Regions from separate parts of the Streptomyces sp. NPDC050508 genome, predicted to be linked through region 1. Evidence: riboswitches for the same ligand, from Rfam matches in the RefSeq annotation. Region 1 holds a riboswitch; the other holds the start of a gene.
The links. A riboswitch is a leader RNA that binds a small molecule or an ion and turns the genes downstream of it on or off. The one in region 1 is predicted to bind cobalamin.
Positions count from the first base shown of each region.

Region 2: another riboswitch for cobalamin. It lies ahead of AB0I69_RS32500 (ABC transporter substrate-binding protein); the one in region 1 lies ahead of metE (5-methyltetrahydropteroyltriglutamate--homocysteine S-methyltransferase).

Region 1 is NZ_JBFAJJ010000003.1:141,784-146,670, reverse strand. Features, by position in the region: gene AB0I69_RS10240 (histidine phosphatase family protein) at 1-17, opposite strand, end outside; gene metE (5-methyltetrahydropteroyltriglutamate--homocysteine S-methyltransferase) at 120-2,438, opposite strand; cobalamin riboswitch at 2,578-2,804, opposite strand; gene meaB (methylmalonyl Co-A mutase-associated GTPase MeaB) at 2,894-3,877, opposite strand; gene scpA (methylmalonyl-CoA mutase) at 3,874-4,887, opposite strand, start outside.
Region 2 is NZ_JBFAJJ010000013.1:103,706-108,592, reverse strand. Features, by position in the region: gene AB0I69_RS32505 (iron chelate uptake ABC transporter family permease subunit) at 1-662, opposite strand, end outside; gene AB0I69_RS32500 (ABC transporter substrate-binding protein) at 659-1,720, opposite strand; cobalamin riboswitch at 1,774-1,986, opposite strand; gene AB0I69_RS32495 (polyketide cyclase) at 2,177-2,689, shown strand; gene AB0I69_RS32490 (universal stress protein) at 2,792-3,628, shown strand; gene AB0I69_RS32485 (CbtA family protein) at 3,749-4,615, opposite strand; gene AB0I69_RS32480 (CbtB-domain containing protein) at 4,652-4,816, opposite strand.

The DNA of each region.
Region 1 (4,887 bases):
GTGATGCGGCTGGTCACTTCGTCGCTCCAGTTCTCCGGGCTGTGCGGATCATCGTCTCCCACACACCTCGCGGCGAGGGCGGCCGGGAGGGTGTCCTCCCGGCCGCCCCCGCCCTCGGGTCAGGAACCGGTCAGTTCCCTGCGGACCGTGCGGGCCGCGGCGACCAGGTTCTCCAGGGACACACGGGTCTCGGGCCAGCCGCGGGTCTTCAGGCCGCAGTCCGGGTTGACCCACAGCCGCTCCGGCGGGATGGCCTCAAGTCCCTTGCGCAGCAGGGCAGCCGCCTCGTCGATGCCCGGCACGCGCGGGGAGTGGATGTCGTACACGCCGGGTCCGGCCTCGCGCGGATAGCCGTGCCCGGCCAGCTCGCGGGCGACCTGCATGTGCGAACGGGCCGCCTCCAGGCTGATGACGTCCGCGTCGAGGTCGTCGATGGCCTGGACGACGTCGCCGAACTCGGCGTAGCACATGTGGGTGTGGATCTGCGTGTCCGGCCGCACTCCGCTAGTGCTGAGCCGGAAGGCCTCCGTGGCCCACGCCAGATACGCGGGGTGGTCGGCGGCCCGCAGCGGCAGGGTCTCGCGCAGGGCGGGTTCGTCGACCTGGATGACCGAAGTCCCGGCCGCCTCAAGGTCGTTGACCTCGTCGCGCAGGGCGAGGGCGACCTGCCGTGCGGTGTCGCCGAACGGCTGGTCGTCGCGGACGAAGGACCAGGCGAGCATGGTGACCGGCCCGGTGAGCATGCCCTTGACCGGGCGCGAGGTGAGCGACTGGGCGTACGTCGTCCAGCGCACCGTCATCGGTTCCGGGCGGGAGATGTCGCCGGCGAGGATCGGCGGGCGGACGTAACGGGTGCCGTAGGACTGCACCCAGCCGTGCTGCGTGGCGAGGTAGCCCGTCAGCCGCTCGGCGAAGTACTGGACCATGTCGTTGCGTTCGGGCTCGCCGTGCACCAGGACGTCCAGGCCGGTCTTCTCCTGGAACGAGATCACCTCCTGGATCTCGGCCTTGATGCGCTCCTCGTAACCGGCCGTGCCGATCCGGCCCGCCCTCAAGTCCGCGCGGGCGGTGCGCAGTTCACCGGTCTGCGGGAAGGAGCCGATCGTGGTGGTCGGCAGCAGGGGCAGACCGAGGTGGGCCCGCTGGACGGCGGTCCGCTCGTCGTACGGCTGCGCGCGGCGGGCGTCCGCCTCCGTGACGGCGGCCGTACGGGCCCGTACGGCGGGGTCCCGCGTGATCGGGGAGCCCGCGCGGGAGGCCAAGTCGGCCCGGTTGGCGGCGAGTTCGGCGGTGATGGTGTCGGTGCCCTGGGCCAGGCCCTTGGCGAGGGTGACGATCTCCGCGGTCTTCTGGCGGGCGAAGGCGAGCCAGCGCAGGATCTGCGGCTCGATGTCCCGCTCGGTGGCGGTGTCGAGCGGGACGTGCAGGAGTGAGCAGGAGGCGGCCACGTCGACCCGTTCGGCCAGCCCGAGCAACGTGCCGAGCGTGGCGAGGGACTTGGTGAGGTCGTTCACCCAGATGTTGCGGCCGTTGACGACACCGGCGACCAGGCGCTTGCCGGGCAGCCCGCCCACGGTGGCGAGGGCGTCCAGGTTGGCGGCGGCGGTCCCGGTGAAGTCGAGCGCGAGCCCCTCCACCGGCGCCTTCGCGAGCACCGGCAGCGCGTCGCCGAGCCGGTCGAAGTAGGACGCGACCAGCAGCATGGGCCGGTCGGGAAGGGCTCCGAGGTCGCGGTAGGTGCGGGTGGCGGCGCTCAGTTCGGCCGGGGTGCGGTCCTGGACGAGGGCGGGCTCGTCGAGCTGCACCCACTCCGCGCCCGCCGCCCGCAGGTCGGCGAGGACCTCGGCGTACACGGGCAGCAGCCGGTCCAGGAGGGTCAGCGGATCGAAGTCCGCCGACACACCGGGGGCGGGCTTGGCGAGCAGGAGATAGGTGATCGGGCCGACGAGCACCGGGCGGGCAGTGAGGCCCAGGGCGAGGGCCTCCTTCAACTCCGCGACCTGCTTGGTGGAGTCGGCGGTGAAGACGGTGTCCGGGCCCAACTCGGGTACGAGGTAGTGGTAGTTGGAATCGAACCACTTCGTCATCTCCAGCGGCGCCACGTCCTGCGTGCCGCGCGCCATCGCGAAGTACCCGTCCAGCGCGTCGCGTTCGACGGCGGCACGGTGGCGCTCGGGGATCGCGCCGACCATGACGCTGGTGTCCAGGACGTGGTCGTAGTACGAGAAGTCACCGGTCGGTACCTCGTGGATGCCTGCCTCGGCGAGCTGCTGCCAGTTCGTACGGCGCAGTTCGGCGGCGGTGGCCCGGAGGGCGTCGGCGTCGACGCGGCCCTTCCAGTACCCCTCGACGGCCTTCTTCAGTTCCCGGCCCTGACCCTGACGGGGATAGCCGTACACGGTGGCCCGTGCTGCCGCGGCTGCGGACTTTGTCGTCACGGAACTCTCCTTCGCGAGATGTCTCCCTGAGGTCCCGGTGGGGACGAGAGCGCGAAGGAACGTCAGACCGGGCGATCGTGACCGCCGATGTGTACGCCGACCCGCCCACGAGGTCACCGGGATTCCGCGCACGAAATTCGTTCGCGCGTGGGCAGTTGGCAGGTCTTCGGACTTGCGGGCACGTCCCCTTTTGGAACCGGAGGACACCTACTGGCCGTCGCTTCCCAAGTCCTGTTGTGGGCCCAGTGCGTATGACGGCGGTCGTTCCTGCTTACCGCTGCGGGGCAGTCCCGGATTTTCACCGGGTTCCCTCTTGCGACGCGTTCCGTCTGGCTGACGGGGCGAACCAGCTGCGCCGCCAGCCTAAAGGGTTTGGGGTGGGTGCGTCGATTTTTGGGTGCGGGCCCGGTGGGGGCTGGTCGCGCAGTTCCCCGCGCCCCTAAAAACAGGTTGGGTCAGTTGGGCGGGGTGCCGAAGGCTCGCAGGATTTGTTCTGCCGCCAGGGTTGCCGTCAACTCGCCCTCGCGTACCTGGCGTTCGAGGTCCGGGGCCAGCGCACGTACCGTCGGATCTGAGTGCAGGCGGCCCAGGAGGTCGTCGCGGACCATCGTCCAGGTCCAGTCCACCTGTTGGTCGCGGCGCTTCGCGGCGAGGCGGCCCGTGGAGTCCAGCAGCGAACGGTGTTGTTCCAGGCGCTCCCAGACCGTGTCGAGGCCGGTGCCCTCGCGGGCGCTGCAGCTCAGTACCGGCGGGGTCCACGCCGCGTCGGCGGGATGCATCAGGCGTAGCGCGCCTGCCAACTCCCTTGCCGCGCTCCGCGCATCGCGCTCGTGCGGGCCGTCCGCCTTGTTGACGGCGATGACGTCCGCCAACTCCAGGACGCCCTTCTTGATGCCCTGTAGTTGGTCGCCGGTGCGGGCCAGGGTCAACAGCAGGAAGGAGTCGACCATGTTGGCGACCGCCGTCTCCGACTGGCCTACGCCTACTGTCTCGACCAGGACGACGTCGTAGCCCGCCGCTTCCATCACCACGATCGACTCGCGGGTCGCCTTCGCGACGCCGCCGAGTGTGCCGGCGGTGGGGGAGGGGCGGACGAAGGCCGCCGGGTCGACGGCCAGGCGTTCCATGCGCGTCTTGTCGCCGAGGATCGAACCGCCCGTGCGGGTCGACGACGGGTCTACGGCGAGCACCGCGACCCGGAACCCGAGCGAGGTGAGCAGCGTGCCGAACGCGTCGATGAACGTCGACTTGCCGACCCCCGGTACGCCGCTGATGCCGATCCGGCGGGCGTGGCCGCTGTGGGGGAGGAGTTCGGTCAGCAACTCCTGTGCCATGGCCCGGTGTTGTGGCTTGGTCGACTCGACGAGTGTGATGGCGCGGGCCACCAGGGCCCGCTTCCCGTCGAGTACGCCCTTCACATAGGTGTCGACCTCGATCACAGGGTGTGCCCGAGGTCGGTGGCCAGTCGTTCCACCAGGTCGTGGGCGGCGTCCGGGATCACCGTCCCGGGCGGGAACACGGCCGCCGCGCCCATCTCCAGGAGTGTCGGTACGTCCTGTGGCGGGACGACTCCGCCTACCACGATCATGATGTCCTCGCGGCCCTCCTCGGCGAGGGACTCCTTCAACGCCGGTACGAGGGTGAGGTGTCCGGCGGCCAGCGAGGACACCCCCACGATGTGCACGTCCGCCTCGACGGCCTGGCGGGCCACCTCGCCCGGGGTCTGGAACAGCGGGCCGACGTCGACGTCGAAGCCCAGGTCGGCGAAGGCGGTGGCGATCACCTTCTGGCCGCGGTCGTGGCCGTCCTGGCCCATCTTGGCGACCAGGATGCGGGGGCGGCGGCCCTCGGCCTCCTCGAAGGAGCTGACCAGGGTGCGGGTGCGCTCGACGGACGGGGAGTCGCCGGCTTCGGTGCGGTACACACCGGCGATCGTACGGATCTGGCTCGCGTGCCGCCCGTACACCTTCTCCAGCGCGTCGGAGATCTCACCGACCGTCGCCTTCGCGCGGGCCGCGTTCACCGCCAACTCCAGCAGGTTGCCCTCACCGCTCGCTGCCCGGGTCAGGGCGTGCAGCGCGTCCTGGGTGGCCTGTTCGTCGCGTTCGGCGCGCAACCGCCGTAGTTTCTCGATCTGTTGGGTGCGGACGGAGGAGTTGTCGACCTTGAGGACGTCGATCTGCTCGTCGGTCTCCACGCGGTACTTGTTGACGCCGATGACCGGCTGGCGGCCGGAGTCGATGCGGGCCTGGGTGCGGGCCGCGGCCTCCTCGATACGCAGCTTGGGGATGCCCGCGTCGATGGCCTTGGCCATGCCCCCGGCCGCCTCGACCTCCTCGATGTGCTGCCAGGCGCGGCGCGCTAGGTCGTAGGTCAACTTCTCGACGTACGCGCTGCCGCCCCACGGGTCGATCGCGCGGGTCGTGCCGGACTCCTGCTGGATCAGGAG
Region 2 (4,887 bases), on a different contig from region 1:
TCCAGGGTGGTCGCGTGGCCCAGGCACACGACCAGGACGAGGGCCAACGCGCCAGCGCACAGCGCCACTTGACCCCAGTCGGCGCCGGACAGCGAGCCGAGCAGCCAGAACAGCACGCCCTTGGTGGTCTCGGCGTCCGCCGAGGTCAGCACGGTGAAGGAGGTGAGCGCGGAGAAGAGTTGCGTGGCGGCCACGCCGGACAGCACGACCCGGTCCATGCTCGCGCCGAGGCTGTGGCTGAGCAGCATCACCAGCCCGAAGGAGAGCAGCGCACCGACGAAGGCGCCCGCCGACAGCGACACGGCTCCGCCACCCACGCCGAGCACCACGACCGCGACCGCGCCCGTGGACGCCCCGGAGGAGATACCGAGCACGAAGGGGTCGGCCAACGGGTTGCGCAGCAGGGACTGCATGACCGCGCCGCACAGCGCGAGCCCCGCACCGCAGACGGCGGCCAGCAGGGTGCGGGGCGTGCGCAGGTCCCAGACGATGCCGTCGCGGAGCGGGGCGAGCGTGCTGTCCCCGCCACCGAGGTGGGAGGCGACCGACGCCCACACATCGGCCGTGGAGATGTCGGCGGGTCCGATGGTTACGGCGAAGGCCACGGAGACCGCCAGTGCCGCGAGTCCGCCGCCCGTCAACAGCAGGGTGCGGAGGGTCACTTGGCGAGTCCGAAGTCGCGCAGGCCGGCGGCGACCTGCTCGATCCCCTCGACGGTGCGGATGGAGGGGTTCATCGCCTGACCGCTGAGCAGGATGTACCGCTTCTTCCTGACGGCGGTGAGGTTGCGGGTGGCGGCGTTGGTCTCCAGGAAGTGGATCTTCGCCTTGGCGGTCTCCGCGGTCTGTGACTTGCGGGTCAGGTCGCCGAGGACGATGACGTCGGGGTCGCGGTCGGCGACGGTCTCCCAGTTGATCTGGGGCCACTCGTCGTGGGTGTCGGCGAAGGCGTTCTTCGCGCCGACGGCACGGGTGATGGCGCCGGGGGCGCCGCAGCAGCCGGCGAGGTAGGGCGACTGGGAGTTGGCGAACCAGTACATGAGGGAGGTGCCGGAGGCGTCGAGGCCGGTGGTGGCCTTGGTCACCCGCGCCTTCAGCTGGGCCACGAGCCTGTCGCCGCGTTCCTTGACGCCCATCGCGCGGGACAGGTCGCGTATCTCGCCGTAGACGGTGTCGAGGGTGAGCGGTGTGCTGCGCGAGCCGTCGCCGCCGCTGTCGTTGTCCTTGCCCGCGCAGTCGGACGGCGAGACGTACGTCGGCACGCCCAGCTTCTCGAACTGTTCGCGGGTGGCGACACCGCCCTTGCCGAGCGTCGAGACGAAGGAGGCGGTGACGAAGTCGGGTTCGGCGTCGAGGACCTTCTCGAAGGAGGGGGCGTTGTCGGCGAGGCGCGGCACGGTCGCGTTCGCCTTCTCCAGGCCCTTGAGCACCGGGTCGGTCCAGGTCGCGGTGCCGGCCATGCGGTCGGCGAGGCCGAGGGAGAGCAGGATCTCCGTGGTGCCCTGGTTGAGGGAGACGACGCGCTTCGGGGCCGACTTCAGCGTGACCTTCTGCCCGCAGTCGGTGAGGGTGAGCGGGAAGCCCGCGGCGGACTTCTCCGCCTCGCTGTCGGCGCTGTTCCCGTCGGAGCCTCCGCATGCGGTCAGCAGCAGGGCGGGCGCGAGGAGAAGGGCCGCGGTACGGCGGCGCAGCGGTACGGGGGCGGTACGGATCACGGGCATGCCTTGCCTGTCGGGGCTCGAACGCGGAGCCTGGCCTACGAACTTCCCCTCGCCGAGGGCGAGAAGGCGCCAGCAGGTCTTCGGACTCGGGTTCGTCCGGACGGGGCGCCTTCCCGGCGCGTCACGCACCGGCTCCTTCGGCCGGCCCGTGTCGCTCCAGTGACGTCAGTGCCCCGCCCGTCCCCCTCACCGCTGCGCGTCAGTTCCGGATTCGCACCGGATTCCCTGGCCTCGGTTGTGGCACGACTGGCCCCCACAACGTATCAAGATCACCCATTGGCTCCCGCGACGGGGTCACCGGGGTGTGCGCCGCGTTCGCGATCGGTGGCACGGATGCGGATTGCGCCCACCCGACCGATGAGTTCCGTCTCGCCGCGTCGTCTGCATGGTGGGAACGTCTCCTTCCGCACCCGCGGAGGCCCGAGACGACACGAGACGACAAGGAGCGTGCACACCGTGGACCGGGAGAACGTGAGAGCCACCCTGACTGTCGCCGCACCCGCAGCGAGGCTGTTCGCGGTGCTGGCGGACCCGACGACCCATGCTGCGATCGACGGCACCGGCTGGGTTCAGGATCCCGTCGAGCGGGCGCCGCTGACCGAGGTCGGGCAGATTTTCCGGATGGACATGTACCACGCCAACCATCCGAACGGTGACTACCAGGTGGTCAACAAGGTCCAGGTGCTCGACCCGCCACACACCATCGGCTGGCTGACGGGGCAGGACAAGGGCGGCGGTGACCTGGAGTTCGGCGGCTGGAGCTGGCGCTACGACCTCGCACCGCTCGGTCCGTCCGAGACGGAGGTCACGCTCACCTACGACTGGTCGGCGGTGCCGCAGTTCATCCGGGACCGCGGCATCCGGTTCCCACCGTTCGGCCCTGACCATCTCACCAACTCGCTGCACCACCTGGCGGAGCTTGCCGTACCGACGCCCCCTGCCAGGCGGCAGAGTCTCCCGCACTCGTAGGACCGTCCAGCTTCTCTTCGGATCCGTCCGGCCCCTGTGCAATTTGCCCGGGTCGGGCGGATCGTGAGTGCCTCGACTCGTACGCGTGGAGGTCCAACGGCCATGTCCCAACTGATCGTTGTCAGCGTCGACGGATCCGCGGACAGTCGCGTCGCGGCCAACTGGGCAGCAGCCGAAGCGGAGTTGCGAGGACTCCCCCTGCGGGTCGTACACGTCTCGGCCCTCCCCGAGGAGCAGCTGCTGACCACATGGCCGTATTTCCGTGAGCCCTCCCCCGACGCGCTCGTGGCAGCGCTCGAAGAGGACCACCCGGGGCTCCGGGCCGAGGGGCTCGGTCTGACCGGAGCGATCGTGCCGGCGCTGCTGCCCCTGACCGCCGAGGCCGACTGCACGGTGCTCGGGCTGCGTGGTGCGGGTGGATTCACAGGCCTGGCCCTCGGTTCCGTGGCGCACGGGGTCGCCGAGCGCTCGGAGGGGCCGGTGGTGCTGGTGCCGAGGGGATCGGGTCGGACGCGCCGCGGGCGGTCGCCGTACGGGGTGATGTTGGGCGTCGATGTCGGCGCCCCGGTGACCTCCGTCGTCGACTTCGCCTTCGACGCCGCCAGCCGGCGCGGCACCGGTCTGCACATCGTGCGCGCCTGGCGACTGCCCTCCCCCGCCGAGCGGTGGATGCCGTACGCGCCGCCCGAGGAGGACCGAGGGAGCTGGGAGGACCAGGAGGTGCAGCGCCTCTCGGACGCGTTGCGGCCGTGGCGCGAGAAGTATCCGGACGTGGGCGTCTACGAGGATCTCCGCCTCCAGAGCCCACCGGCGGCCCTGCTCCAGGCGTCGGCCTCGGCGGAGTTGCTGGTGCTCGGCCGCGCGGACCGGACACTCGGACCCACGCTGCACGCCGTACTGGAACACACCGCGTGCCCGGTGGCCGTGGTCCCGCACTGAGCACGCACGCCGTTCAACTGTTCGGACAACCCGGAGTGGCGGCTCCGTCAGGCTGATCAACGAACACCTGCTGCTTCGGCGGCAGTTGGCCACCGACAGGCACGGCGATTTCATGCACCGTCACGCCGGGACGGGATCCGGCTCCTTCGAGGGAGTGGCGGCGTCCGGGCGCGTGGGCTGGAGGAGGCGTTCGGCGAGCGGGGCGAAGATCAGGCCGAGGGCCGTCCAGAGGATGAACTGCGCGGCGACGGAGTAGAAGCGGAAGGCGTACAGCACGTCGGCGGGGAAGCCCGGGTAGACGATGGTGCCCTTGGAATTCTTCAGCGGCAGTGGTGTCTCGGTGGCCTGGTTGCCGAAGTTGGCCTTGTTGTACGAGAGATGGCCGAACTGAGGCAGGAGCAGCATGACGATCCCGATCGCGACGACGAACGCGGCGCCGGCGAGGAGGGTGGCGTTCCAGTTGCCGAAGCGCGTCTGGAGTCGCTTGCCGAGATAGACGGCTCCCGCGAGGAAGGCGACGGAGCACACGACCATGATCAGGTAGAGGGCGCTGCGCTGCTGGATGGTCTCTTCGTGGCCGATCGCGGGCGGGTTGGCCGGATACTTCAGGAACGGCACCAGGTACATGCCGAGGAACCCGCCACCGGCGACGAGGAGTGCGAGGTTGCGCGCCCGCAGGCCACCGGTGCGGCCGAGGCAGACGGTGTAGGCGACGGCGAACAGGGCGCCCATCGCCATACCGAAGAAGACCATGCCGACGCCGATGCCCACGTTGGCCTGGATGGTCCGGCTGAAAAGGTCGTGGCCTGCGACCTCGGCGGGCATGCCGGCCGCCTTGTCCAGGGCGTTCTGGGCGGCGTCACGTCCGCTCTCGTAGTCGATGGCCTTGGCGATCTGTGGCTCGGCGAAGATGCGCGCGAACACGAACGCGAGCAGGCCCGCGACTGCGCCGGCAAGTATGCCGCGCAGTATGAGCTTCTTTTCCATGTCGAGTTGTCCGTACGTCCAGGTGCCGGCGGAAGGTCAGTGGCAGGGGAAGCCGAGGAAGTGGCGGGCGTCGTGGACGAACTCGTGGACGTGCGTGTCGTTGCCGAACACCGACACGGCACCCTGGTCGACGCCGACGAAGTAGTAGACGGCCAGCGCGATCAGCGCGGTGCCGACCAGCCAGACGATCGACTTCGAGATCGGCAGGACAACCGGCGTGGCGACCGGACGGGATGTGGAAATGCTGCTCAAGGTGAGCCCTCCTTCGGGAT